Regions from separate parts of the Kitasatospora sp. NPDC032757 genome, predicted to be linked through region 3. Evidence: riboswitches for the same ligand, from Rfam matches in the RefSeq annotation. Region 3 holds a riboswitch; each other region holds the start of a gene.
What was found. A riboswitch is a leader RNA that binds a small molecule or an ion and turns the genes downstream of it on or off. The one in region 3 is predicted to bind cyclic di-AMP.
Positions count from the first base shown of each region.

Region 1 (3,880 bases), 240 kb from region 3:
CCAGGTAGTCGCGCAGGACCAGCTCGACGGCGTCCTGCGGGTTCTTGGTACCGGCGAGCATCATCACGTCGATGGCGAGATTGGCGTCGAGCGTGACGGTGATCTGGGCCATGGAGACTCCTTCTCGGGTGCGAAGCAGCAGCATGCCCGCTGCGCGCCGATTCCACCACGGTCTTCGCCACCCCGCTCGCCGCCGTCGGCGGGCAGGCCCGGGGTGCGTCCGACGATTCGCGTCGCACGCCCGGCGGGAACGGCCCGGACACGCCGCAGCCCCCGGGGAGGAGCGACCAGACTCTCCCCGGGGGCTGCGGCGTAGGGTGCGGCTCGGGAGCCGCACCTGCGGGTCAGACCCGGCCGGCGAAGTCCGGGGCCCAGTTGGCGATGGTCTGGGTGCGCACGCCCGAGCTCGGGTTGGCGGCCTCGACGTACTTGCCGTCGCCGATGTAGAGCGCGACGTGGTACACGCCGGAGTCCTGGCCGTTGTTGGACCAGAACAGCAGGTCGCCCGGCTTGAGGGCGTCCAGCGAGACGTGGGTGGAGGCGGCGGCCTGGTCGGCGGCGACGCGCGGCACGGAGATGCCCGCGGCGCGCAGCGCGGCCTGGGTCAGGCCGGAGCAGTCCCAGCCGCCGTTGCCGGTGCCGCCGTAGACGTACGCCTGGCCGACCTTCGACTCGGCGAAGGCGACCGCGGCGGCCATGCTGCCGGTGGCGGCCTGCGCGGGCGCCTGGGTGTCGGCCTGGGCGGCCGGGGCCTGCGCGGCCGGCTTGGCGGCGGCGGTGCCCGCGGCGGCCTGGCCGGAGTTGCCGGAGGAACGGTTGAACCAGTCGAAGTTCTTGCCGGACTCGTCCGAGGCCTGGTCCTTGGCGCGGTCACCGAAGGTCAGGTGCTGGCCCGGGTAGATGACGTGCGGGCCGTCGGTCAGGGTGGAGCGGTTGAGCTCGTACAGCCGCTCCCAGCCGCCCTGGACGTGGTTCTTGTCGGCGATCGAGGCGAGCCAGTCGCCGGCGGCCACGGTGTAGTCGTTGGAGGCGGCCTTGTCCTGCCACTTCTGCGACCAGTCGTGGCCGCCCTGCGGCTTGGCGGAGTCGGCGGAGGCCGGGGCCTGGTCGGCCTTCGGCGCGGCCGGCTTGGCGGCGGCCTGGGGCTGCGCCTGGGTGGCCGGCTTGGCGGCCGGGGCCGGGGTCTGCGCGGCGGGCTTGGCGGCGGTGGTGGTGTCGACGGCGGCGGGGGTGCCGCCCTTGGTCAGACCGGCCTGGACGGAGCAGACGGGCCAGGCGCCGGGGCCCTGGACGGCGAGCACCTTCTCGGCGATCGCGATCTGCTGGTCCTTGGTGGCGAGGTCGGCGCGGGCCGCGTACGCGGTGCCACCGAACGCGGCCCAGGTGCTGTTGGTGAACTGGAGGCCGCCGTAGAAGCCGTTGCCGGTGTTGATGCTCCAGTTGCCGGTGCTCTCGCACTGGGCGACCTTGTCCCAGGTGGCGACGGAGGCGGCGGAGGCGGTGCCGGTGGTCAGGCAGGGGACGGTGAGGCCGATGCCGACGACGCCGAGGGTGGCGATCGCGCGACGGGTACGGCCGGACAGGCGGGTGCCGTTGGTGGGCAGCATGAAGATGCGGTCCTCTCCCACGCCTGCGAGGTGAGCTGTCGGATTCGGGCTGGAGTTGCCCGGCCGCGCTGTGGACGCGGCTTCACCCCTAGCCCTGAACCGGTACGCGGACCGGTCCGGGGCGACTTACCTGTGGTTCCCCCGCTCCTGCCGTGGTGCGTTTCTGCGCTGCCAGCGCACCCGACGGCAGGACTCGGCGTTGCGGATGAGCTGGGTCCGTGTGGCCACGAACGGGGAGCACGTTAAGCAGACTTAAGTTCAAACCGCAAACATGTGTGACGCTCGTCACGGTTTACGGAACGCGTGCCGTATGGCTGTCCACCATGATCAGAAATGACCGGTTTCGCGCAACGCCCGTCGGGGTCAACGCAACTGCCTATGCTTCAGAGGGTCAGGACTGACGCAGCCGTCTGGGGGGAGGGCTACGCAACGATGGCCATGGACGAGGAGCCGGACGCCGGTCGGCCGGCGGAAGGGCGTCGCCGGGTGTACCGCGGGGCAAAACGGCGCAGACCGGACATTCTGCCCGCTGATCCCCGAACTCCCGTACGCCGCCGGACGATGCTGCGCTGGCTCGCCGTCGGCACGGTGTTCGCGGCGGTCAGCGGCGAGGAGATCCTGCGCCGCTCGCTGGGCGGCCCGGACGCGGCGGCGACGCACCCGGACGGGACGGACCCGGGCGCGGTGGGGGCGGACCCGGACGCGGCGGGGATGGACCACGGGGCGCCGCCTCTCGCCGGCACCCCGGACGGCACCCCCGCCGCACCCGGGCAGCCCGCCGCGGCGCCCACCGTCGACCAGGGCGGCCGCCGCTGGTCCGACCCGGCCGGCTGGGGCGGCAGGACACCAGGCCCGCAGAGCGCCGTCCGGATCACCGACAAGGTGCTGCTCGACACCGACGCCACCGTCGCCTCGCTGCTGGTCGAGCCGTCGGGCACGCTCACCTTCGCCGCCGACCGCACCGTCACCCTCGCCTCGGCGGGCAACGTGGAGGTCCGCGGCATCCTCGCCCTCGCCCCCGACGGCGCCGCCGTGCACACCCTGCGCTTCCCGGCCGTCGACGAGAAGCGGTTCCAGGGCGACGGCATGAAGGTGGTCGACACCGACGTCGGCCTCTGGGTCACCGGCGCCGGGTACCTGCGACTGGACGGCGCCGCCAGGACGGCCTGGGTCCGCGCCGCCGGCGAGCTGCGGGCCGGCGACACCACCGTCACCCTGGCCGCCCCGCCCGCCGGTTGGCAGCCCGGCGACGAACTCGCCGTCACCCCTACCGGCCCGCCGGACGAGGAGGGCTTCTCCACCCGCTACGACCTCGTCCCCGTCCGGTCCGTCAGCGGATCCACCGTCACCCTGGGGGCGCCGCTGAAGTACGCCCACCCGCGGGTGTCGGCCGGAGGGGGCGTCACGGTCGGTGCGGAGGTGCTCAACCTGACCCGCAGCGTCCGGGTCGAGGGCAGCGCCGCGGGCCGGGCGCACGTCCACGTCACCAGCTCCCGCCGGGCGGACGTCCGGCACGCCGCCCTGCGCTGGGTCGGCCCGCGCGCCGAGACCGAGGAGAGCTGGAAGGGACCGGACGGCTCCGCGCCGGTCACCGCCCCCGTCCTCGGCCGGTACGGGCTCCACTTCCACCTGCTCGGCGACGCCGCCCGCGGCACCGTGGTCGAGGGCGTGGTGGTCCGCGACGCCGGCAACCACGCCTACGTCCCGCACGCCAGCCACGGCATCACCTTCCGCAGCTGCATCAGCCACGACACCTGGGAGGACGCCTACTGGTGGGACGGCCCGCTGGACACCCGCACCCCGCAGCGGCCGTCGGACGACATCGTCTACGAGTCCTGCGTCGCCTCCCGCACCGTGCTGGAGCCCAATCCGCGTGCCTACCGGCTGACCGGCTTCAACCTGGGCGCCGGCACCGGCGGCAAGGCGCTGGACTGCGTGGCCGTCGGCGTCCAGGGCGCCAACGGGGCGTCCGGCTTCGAGTGGCCGGAGAACAGCGAGGGGGTCTGGACCTTCCAGCGCTGCCTGGCCCACAACAACCTTCAGGACGGCATCTTCGTCTGGCTGAACGCCCAGCACCATCACGTGGTCACCGAGTTCGCGGCCTACCACAACGGCGGCTGGGGCATCGAGCACGGCGCCTACCTGAACGACTTCGACTACACCGCGAGCGTGCTGCACGGCAACGCCGCCGGGGGAGTGCTGCTGCACTCGCTCGGCCGGGAGAAGGGCAGCCTGTTCGACGGGCTGCTGATCGACGCCGCCGGACGGAGCGA
Region 1 covers NZ_JBVINN010000002.1:539,461-543,340, forward strand. Annotated here, with positions in the region: gene ACZ5WK_RS05475 (hypothetical protein) at 1-112, opposite strand, end outside; gene ACZ5WK_RS05480 (transglycosylase family protein) at 345-1,628, opposite strand; cyclic di-AMP (ydaO/yuaA leader) riboswitch at 1,613-1,777, opposite strand; gene ACZ5WK_RS05485 (hypothetical protein) at 2,169-3,880, shown strand, end outside.
Region 1: another riboswitch for cyclic di-AMP. It lies ahead of ACZ5WK_RS05480 (transglycosylase family protein); the one in region 3 lies ahead of ACZ5WK_RS04455 (glycoside hydrolase family 16 protein).

Region 2 (3,880 bases), on a different contig from region 3:
GCGGGCGTCGGCCGCGAGACCGGGCACGAGGTCATCAAGGAGCACGCCGTCGCCTCGGCGCTGGCGATGCGGGCCGGCGCCCGGGAGAACGAGCTGCTGGACCGGCTCGCCGCCGACGAGCGGATGCCGCTGGACCGGGCCGCGCTGGATGCGCTGCTGGCCGACCGGCTCTCCTTCACCGGCGCTGCTGGTGCACAGGTCGCCGAGGTCGTCCGCCAGGTCGAGGCCGTTGCGGCCACCTACCCGGAGGCCGCCAAGTACGCGCCCGGCGACATCCTCTGACGGTTTATCAGACGATTTCCCTGACGATTTCCCAGACGTACGAGGGCTCCGCCACCGGTCAGGTGGCGGGGCCCTCGGGCGTTTCGGGGGCCCGCGGGGCGTCCGCCCCGGCGGCGAGGTGGCCCGGGTCGAGCGGCGGGGCGTTGGTGGCGCAGGAGTAGTGGCAGTCCGGCTCGGCCACCGGGTGGTCCTCGCCGGCCAGGACGTTGCCCCGGACGGTCGTGAACGCGGTGAGCCCGCCCGTGACCAGCAGCCCGGCGCAGATCAGCATCGCCGTCCGGAAGGCGGAGTCCACGGAGGAGGGCACCTGGTAGGCGTCGCCGCTGAGCCCGGCCAGTGCGGGCAGCGCGGCGACCGCGAGCAGGCCGGCCGCGCGGGCGGCGGCGTTGTTGACGCCGCTGGCGATGCCCGCGTGCCGGACCTCCACCGCCGCCAGCACGGTCGCGGTCAGCGGTGCCACCAGCAGCACCATCCCGCAGCCCATCACGGTGACGGCCGGCAGCACGTCCGTCCAGTACGAGGCCCCCGGGCCGATCCGCAGCATCAGCATCACGCCGGCCGCGCAGATCAGCGGGCCCACGGTGAGCGGCACCCGTGGGCCGATCCGCTTGCCCAGCCGGCCGGCCCGGGCGGAGAGCGCCAGCATCAGCACGGTGATCGGCACCAGGGCCAGCCCGGAGACGAGCGGCGAGAAGCCCGAGACGATCTGCAACTGCACGACCAGCAGGAAGAACACCCCGCTGAAGGCGGCGTAGACGCAGAGGGTGACCAGGTTCACCGCGGTGAACAGCCGGGAGGAGAAGAGGCCGAGCGGCAGCATCGGCTCCGGGGTGCGGCGCTCGACCACGACGAAGGCCGCGCCCAGCAGCAGCCCGGCCGCGCCGGTCAGCCAGACCCCGGGGGTCAGCCCGTCGCCGGCCGCGGTCAGGGCGTAGGTGACGGAGCCGAGCGCCAGCGCGGCCAGCGCCGCGCCGAGCACGTCGAACCGGCCGGTCGCGCTCTCGTCCCGGCTCTCCGGCACGTGCCGGGACGCCACGGCCACGACCACCGCGGCCAGCGGAATGTTCAGCAGGAAGATCCACCGCCAGCCGGGGCCGTCCACCAGCCAGCCGCCGACGAAGGGGCCGACCGCGGCCGACACCCCGCCCAGGCCCGACCAGAGGCCGACCGCCGTCGAGCGGTCGTCCGGGTGGTAGACGGCCTGAAGCATCGCCAGCGAGCCGGGCGTGAGCAGCGCCCCGCCGATGCCCTGGACCGCGCGGGCGGCGATCAGCACCTCGATGGTGGGCGCGGCGGCGCAGGCCGCCGAGGCGACGGCGAACCAGATGACGCCGAGCAGGAAGATCCGGCGCCGGCCGTAGCGGTCCCCGAGCGCGCCGCCGAGCAGGATCAGCCCGGCCAGGGTGAGCAGATAGGCGTTCAGAGTCCACTGCAGTGCGGCGAGCGGGGCCCCGAGATCGGTGCCGATCCGGGGCAGGGCGACGTTCACGACCGTGCCGTCGAGCATCGCCATGCTGGAGCCGAGCACCGTCGCCAGTAGTACCCAGCGGCCCTGCGCGGTGCCCAGGCGCAGGGTGCCGGCCTCGGAGTTGGTCACGGCCCGATCGTCCGCCCCGGGGGGCCGACGTGACAAGGGTCACCGGGGGTGTGTCGGTGAATGGCTTTCCGTAGGTGATCGCATGCGGACGGACACCGAAATCGGCGGAGCGTCGTGGATCAGTGGCGCGCGGTGAATCGATTGTGCACGTACTGTGCAGCCGATCATTCGGAGTGTCACCGTCATCCCGACTTTTGTTGCCCGTTCAAGAGATCGACATTGCTTCACCCGATCGGATGGGCTTTAGTTCAGCGACCGCCCGGCGTTGGCCCGGGTGGCCACCGGGTGGAACGCCTAGTCCTGCCGCTGCCCGGTGGTACGAACTGAACTCTGTACGGCAGGAGCGGGGGACCCAAAGGTAAGTCGCCGGACCGGAATTCACGGTCCGGCTTGGGGTGAAGCCGCGCATGCGGCCGGGCAACTCCAGCCCGAACCCGACAGCTCACCTCGCAGGCGTCGGAGAGGAAATTCCCCATGCCCGCACAGGCTCGTCGTATCGCCCTGCCCCGCGCCGCCCGCATCGGTATCGCCACCGCCGTCACCGGCGCCGCGTTCGCCCTTCCGCTGGTGACCACGATCAGCGCCCAGGCCCACACCGCCCCGGCCGCGAAGCCCGCGCAGACCAGCACCTGGACCGGCGCCACCAGCGTCGACGCCGCTCCGGCCGCCGCTGCTCCGGCCGCCGCCGCTCCGGCTGCCGCCGAGGCCGCCAAGCCGGCCGCCGCCCCGGTCGAGGAGAGCTACAAGGTCGTCGGCGGGGACACCCTGTCGAAGATCGCCAACGCCAAGCACGTCGACGGTGGCTGGCAGGCGCTGTACGACCACAACCGCTCGGTCGTCGGCTCCAACCCGAACCTGATCTTCCCGGGCCAGAAGCTCGCGCTGGGCGCCAAGGCCGCCGCCGCTCCGGCCGCCGCCGAGGCCGCCAAGCCGGCCGCCCCCGCCAAGCCCGCCTCGCAGGACTCGGCGAAGCCGGCCGCCCACGCCGCCGCCCCGAAGCCGGTCCAGGCCGCCAAGCCCGCGCAGGCCCCGGCCGTCAAGCCCGCGCAGGCCCCGGCCGTCAAGCCGGCGCCCGCCGCCGCCAAGCCGGCCGCCCCGGCCACCACCCCGGCCCCGGCCGCGGTGGCCAGCACCTCCGGCTACGTCGCCCCCGTCGCCAACCCGAAGCTCGGCACCGCCTACGGCGTGGCCGGCTCGATGTGGGCCTCCGGCCACCACACCGGTGCCGACTTCGTCGCCTCCACCGGCACCCCGCTGCGCGCCATCGCGGCCGGCACCGTGGTGAAGGCCGGCAACGGCGGCGCCTACGGCAACGAGGTCGAGATCAAGCTCGCCGACGGCAAGTACGCCCAGTACGCGCACCTGTCCTCGATCGGCGTGAAGATCGGTCAGACCGTCACCGCCGGCCAGCAGATCGGCCTCTCCGGTGCGACCGGCAACGTGACCGGCCCGCACCTGCACTTCGAGATCCGCACCGGCTCGGAGTACGGCTCGGACATCGACCCGATCGCCTACCTGCGGGCGCACGGCGTCTCCATCTGACCTTCGGGCAGAGACCACCGCAGGGTGCGGGGCGTACGACCTCCCGGGATGGTCATGTCGGGTGACCGCTCGACCGGGTGATCGCCGCACCACCGGCGGAACAACGGGCGCGGGACACGCCCAGGCCGGCCCGGCTCGCGAAGCTACTTCGCGGGCCGGGCCGGCCGTTGTCGTTTTCCGGGGAGCTTCCTCGACCGATGCTCGACCCGGTTCACGCCGCCTCGCTCGGGTCTCGCCGCTCGGTTCTCGACCGGGTTCTCGACGCGCTTCACGCCCCGGTTCTCGGCCGGGGGGCGGTCCGGTGGCGTTCGGTGGCGGGTCCGGCTTCCGGCCCGGTGCCGGGGGCCCGGGTCGGCCCGTACGCCGGTTCGCGATGCCCGCCCGCCCGGTCAGAACCGGTGGGCGGGCAGTCCGCTGTGGGCGGCGGTCAGCAGCTGGTGCACCCGGTGGCCGAACTCG
Region 2 covers NZ_JBVINN010000033.1:64,401-68,280, reverse strand. Annotated here, with positions in the region: gene purB (adenylosuccinate lyase) at 1-282, shown strand, start outside; gene ACZ5WK_RS29170 (MFS transporter) at 341-1,879, opposite strand; cyclic di-AMP (ydaO/yuaA leader) riboswitch at 2,191-2,350, shown strand; gene ACZ5WK_RS29165 (M23 family metallopeptidase) at 2,354-3,421, shown strand; gene ACZ5WK_RS29160 (DUF2470 domain-containing protein) at 3,811-3,880, opposite strand, start outside.
Region 2: another riboswitch for cyclic di-AMP. It lies ahead of ACZ5WK_RS29165 (M23 family metallopeptidase); the one in region 3 lies ahead of ACZ5WK_RS04455 (glycoside hydrolase family 16 protein).

Region 3 (3,880 bases):
TTGTCGACCTGGAAGAGGTAGGTGCGGCCGGCGAAGGCGGGCAGGGGCGCGGTCATGGCGGGACGGGTCCTCGTCTCTCGTCTGGGCGGTACGGCACTGCGGGTGGAGCTCCAACCTATCCGACGGGTGACCTCGGCGGCGGCCTTGCGGCCACTCCCGCCACGGCACAGGCCGCCACGCCGCCCGCCCGCCGGGTGTGACACCGGCACATGGGCGGCCCGGCGGCCCGGCCGTACCGTGCAGCTCCGGCCCACCGGGACGTGGGCCTGCCCCAGCCCGCCCTACGGCCCACCGGCCCGACCAGGGAGCCGCCGATGCCCGCCACCTCGCGCCTCACCACCGGACGCCCGTCCGACAGACGACCGCCCACCACCCCGCGCCCCGCCGCCCGCCGTCTGTCCGCCGCCCTCACCCTCGCCGCCCTCCTCCTCGGCGCGCCCCCACCCGCATCGGCGGCCACCGCCGCCCCCGCCACCGCGTCCCTCACCCTGGAGGCCGGCTTCCCCGCCCCCGGCAACGGCTGGGCCAAGGTCGAGCGCTATCTGGACACCACCACCGGCTTCCGCGCCGAGCAGTACCCGCCCGGCGGGCGCGGTGACCAGGACGGCGCCCGCCGCACCTACTTCGGCGGCGTCCGCCAGCCCTACTCCGGGCGTTTCCTGCTCTACTCCGCCGCCGGCTGGGACACCGGCAGCCGCGCCACCCCCGTCCTGCTCGTCCACGGCGCCAACGACAACGCGGACCGCGCCTGGGCCGACCCGAGCGAGAGCGGCACCTGCGGCGCGTCCGCCTGCCCCTCCACCGGGCTCGCCCAGTACCTCGCCGGCACCGGCCATCGCGTCTTCGCGATCGGGTTCGCCCACAAGCAGGGCGACAACCTGCTCCAGGCACAGGCCGTCGGCGACGCGATCGCCCTGATCCGCGCCCGGCTCGGGGTGCCCCAGGTGGACGTGGTCGCGTGGAGCAAGGGCGAGGTCGCGGCCCGCGCGTACGTGTCCTCGGTGCGTCCGCCCTGGGGCCGGGCGTACGCGGGTGACGTCCGCCGTCTGGTCACCCTCGGCGGGCCGAACGGCGGCCTGGACTACGTGTACGCGCACGGCTGGGCGTTCTCGCTGGCCACCTGGCCGGCCTGTGGCGGCACCGCCAACGTGCCGTCTCCGCACCTGTACATGACCTGCTATGGCACCTCCACCGCCCAGCCCTGCCTCGGGGTGCTGCCCACCGGCGGGTACGACTGCTACCCGGGCCAGCGCCAGCTGCTCGCCCGCTGGGACGCCACCTACGGGGTGGACGGCTCCGCCCAGGACTGGTGGACGACGTACTACGGCGGCCAGGGCTACTACACCTCCGGCCAGGGCATCCAGGCGGCCATCGACGCCGGCTCGCTGATCGGGCCGCTCCAGCAGGCGGGCGTCCCGGCGGCGGTCCGCACCTACCTGCTGGCCGGCGGCTCGGCCGACATCCCGGGCGTGCTCAACGAGAACCGCGGGCCCAGCGACGGCATCGTCCTCACCCGCAGCGCCCTGGACACCACCGGGGTCGGCACGGTCGGCGGCACCCGGCTGCTCACCGGGCTCAACCACCTGGAGCTGGCCTGGTCCCCGGACGCGATGAGCCAGGTGGACGGCTGGCTCGGCTGACCGGTCGGCCGGCCCGCACCGGCCGAGCCCCCGTACCGTCGTTGATCGACTTCACTGTGAGCCGCGCGAGAACACCCCTCGTCGAGTTGTCGGCCCCCGGGGGACCTGCCTAGCCTGCACAGGACGTCCGCTTCGCGGATCTCCGCCGTCGGGACGCCGAGTCCTGTCCACCCGCCGGCCGGCAACCGAGCGCCACAGCGGACGGGAGCGGGGGACCCAGGTCAGTGCCCGGCCCGTGCGCTCCCCGCGCCCGGGCCGAGGCTAGGGGTGAAGCCGCTTCACGGGCGGCCGGGCAACCTCAGCCCGAACCCGACAGCTCACCTCGCAGGCGTCGCAGAGGACACTGTCATGCAGAAGCCTGCCCGGCGCAGCGCGCCGCGCCATGCCCGCCCCACCCACCGCGGCCGCAACGCCGCCTTCGCCGTCACCGGCACGCTCGCCGTCAGCGGTGCCGGACTGCTCGGTGCCCCGGCGGTGAGCGGGGCCCAGGCGGCCGCCGCGCCGACCGTCACCCAGGACAAGCTCGGCCCGGCCACCATGGTCGCGGGCAGGTCCGCCGCCCCCTCGCCGCCGCCCGCCCCCACGGCGACCCTCTCGCTGAGCGTCACCAGCACCGCCCCCGCCCCCGCCCCCGCCCCCGGCGCGCCCGTCGCGGGCAAGAAGCTCACCTGGTCAGACGACTTCAACAGCCTCGCCCTGGGCTCCCGCTGGACCGCCGACAGGAGCAGCTCCTACCAATACGGCGATCACAATCCGAACGACAACAAGCTCGACTGGCTGAACAGGGCCAACGTCATCGTCTCCGGCGGCGTCGCCACCTTCACCGCCAGGCCGGGCACGCACACGCTGGAGAACGGCAAGCAGGCCTGGGACACCGGGCTGCTCACCACCGAGTACTCCAGCGAGGGCTTCACGGTGAAGACCGGCGACTACATCGAGACCCGGGTCAAGCTCCCGGCCGGCACCGGCGCCTGGCCGGCGCTCTGGACGTGGAACGGCACCAGCGGCACCCACGGGGAGATCGACTCCTTCGAGTACCACCCCGACAACCCGAACCTGCTGGAGCTGACCAACCACATCAACCCGGCCAATCTGTACTACACGGACGCCAAGGCGATCACGAAGGGCGGCTGGGTCACCATCGGCACCCACTGCGGGGCCGGCTCGGTCGACTGGTACGTCAACGGCACCAAGGTCTTCTCGGACGGCAAGGGCGTCGGCGCCAACTGGTCGGCGTACCCGATCCTCAACCTGTCCCTGAGCGCGGGGCAGTACCACCCCGCGCCGCAGGGCACGGCTCCGATCACCTTCGCCGCGGACTACGTCCGGGTGTACCGCTAGGACCTACGGCATGGCGGTCTGTACGACCCGGATCTCGAACGGCCGCTTGTTGTTCGCCTCGTTCCGGTCGTCGTCACTGCGCACCGCCACCCAGCCCCCGGTCAACGTGCTGGGGGCCGGGACGGTGGTGGCGATCCGGACCGGGATCAGTGCCGTCGCGGTCCGGAACCTCGCCAGCCCGGCCGGGAAGGTGCAGCGCACCCGGTGGCCGTTCTGGAACGCGTAGCAGTTCTCCGGGAGGAACGGGCCCTCGGGCGTCACGCCCCCGGGCAGGGTGATCACCACGGTGAACGGTGAGGCGGTCCGGTCCGGGCCGGTGTTGAGGACGCGGGCGCGCACCGTGGTGGTGCCGCCGGGTGCGGCGGCGTCCGGGTTGATGCGGAGCACCTTCAGGTCGGAGTCGGAGGTCGCAGGCCCGCCGGGTGCCGCGACCTCCGCCGCCGGGCCGCCGCCGGGCGCCGGACCGGCGCCCGGACACGCCCACGCGGGCCCGGCGGCCAGCGCCGCCAGCGCGCACCCCACTGTCAGTGACCTGCCGAAGAAACCCCGTACGGACCCACTGTGCGACATCGCCGCTCACCCTGCCCTCTGCGTTCCGGCGCCCCGCACCGTCGCGGGGCGCGTCCGCACCCAGCGTGACCGACCGGTCCGCCGCGGCCGGGGCAACCCGCCCTCGGGCCGCTCGAACGGGCGAACGCTTCAACGGGAAGACGGCCGGGCCGACCTCCCGTGCGCGAAAGCCCCGGTGATGCCGCGTCAGGGGGCCAGGACCTGCCCCAGCCGGGCTGCGATGTGGTGCATCACCGGCACCAGGGAGGCTGCGCCGGCCTGCTCCTCCAGTGCCCGGATCCGGGCCTCCGGGCCGGAGACCGAGAGCGCCGTCGGGGTCGGCGCGCCAG
Region 3 covers NZ_JBVINN010000002.1:298,598-302,477, forward strand. Annotated here, with positions in the region: gene ACZ5WK_RS04445 (MoaF-related domain-containing protein) at 1-56, opposite strand, end outside; gene ACZ5WK_RS04450 (esterase/lipase family protein) at 315-1,640, shown strand; cyclic di-AMP (ydaO/yuaA leader) riboswitch at 1,821-1,986, shown strand; gene ACZ5WK_RS04455 (glycoside hydrolase family 16 protein) at 1,989-2,981, shown strand; gene ACZ5WK_RS04460 (hypothetical protein) at 2,985-3,551, opposite strand; gene ACZ5WK_RS04465 (IclR family transcriptional regulator) at 3,738-3,880, opposite strand, start outside.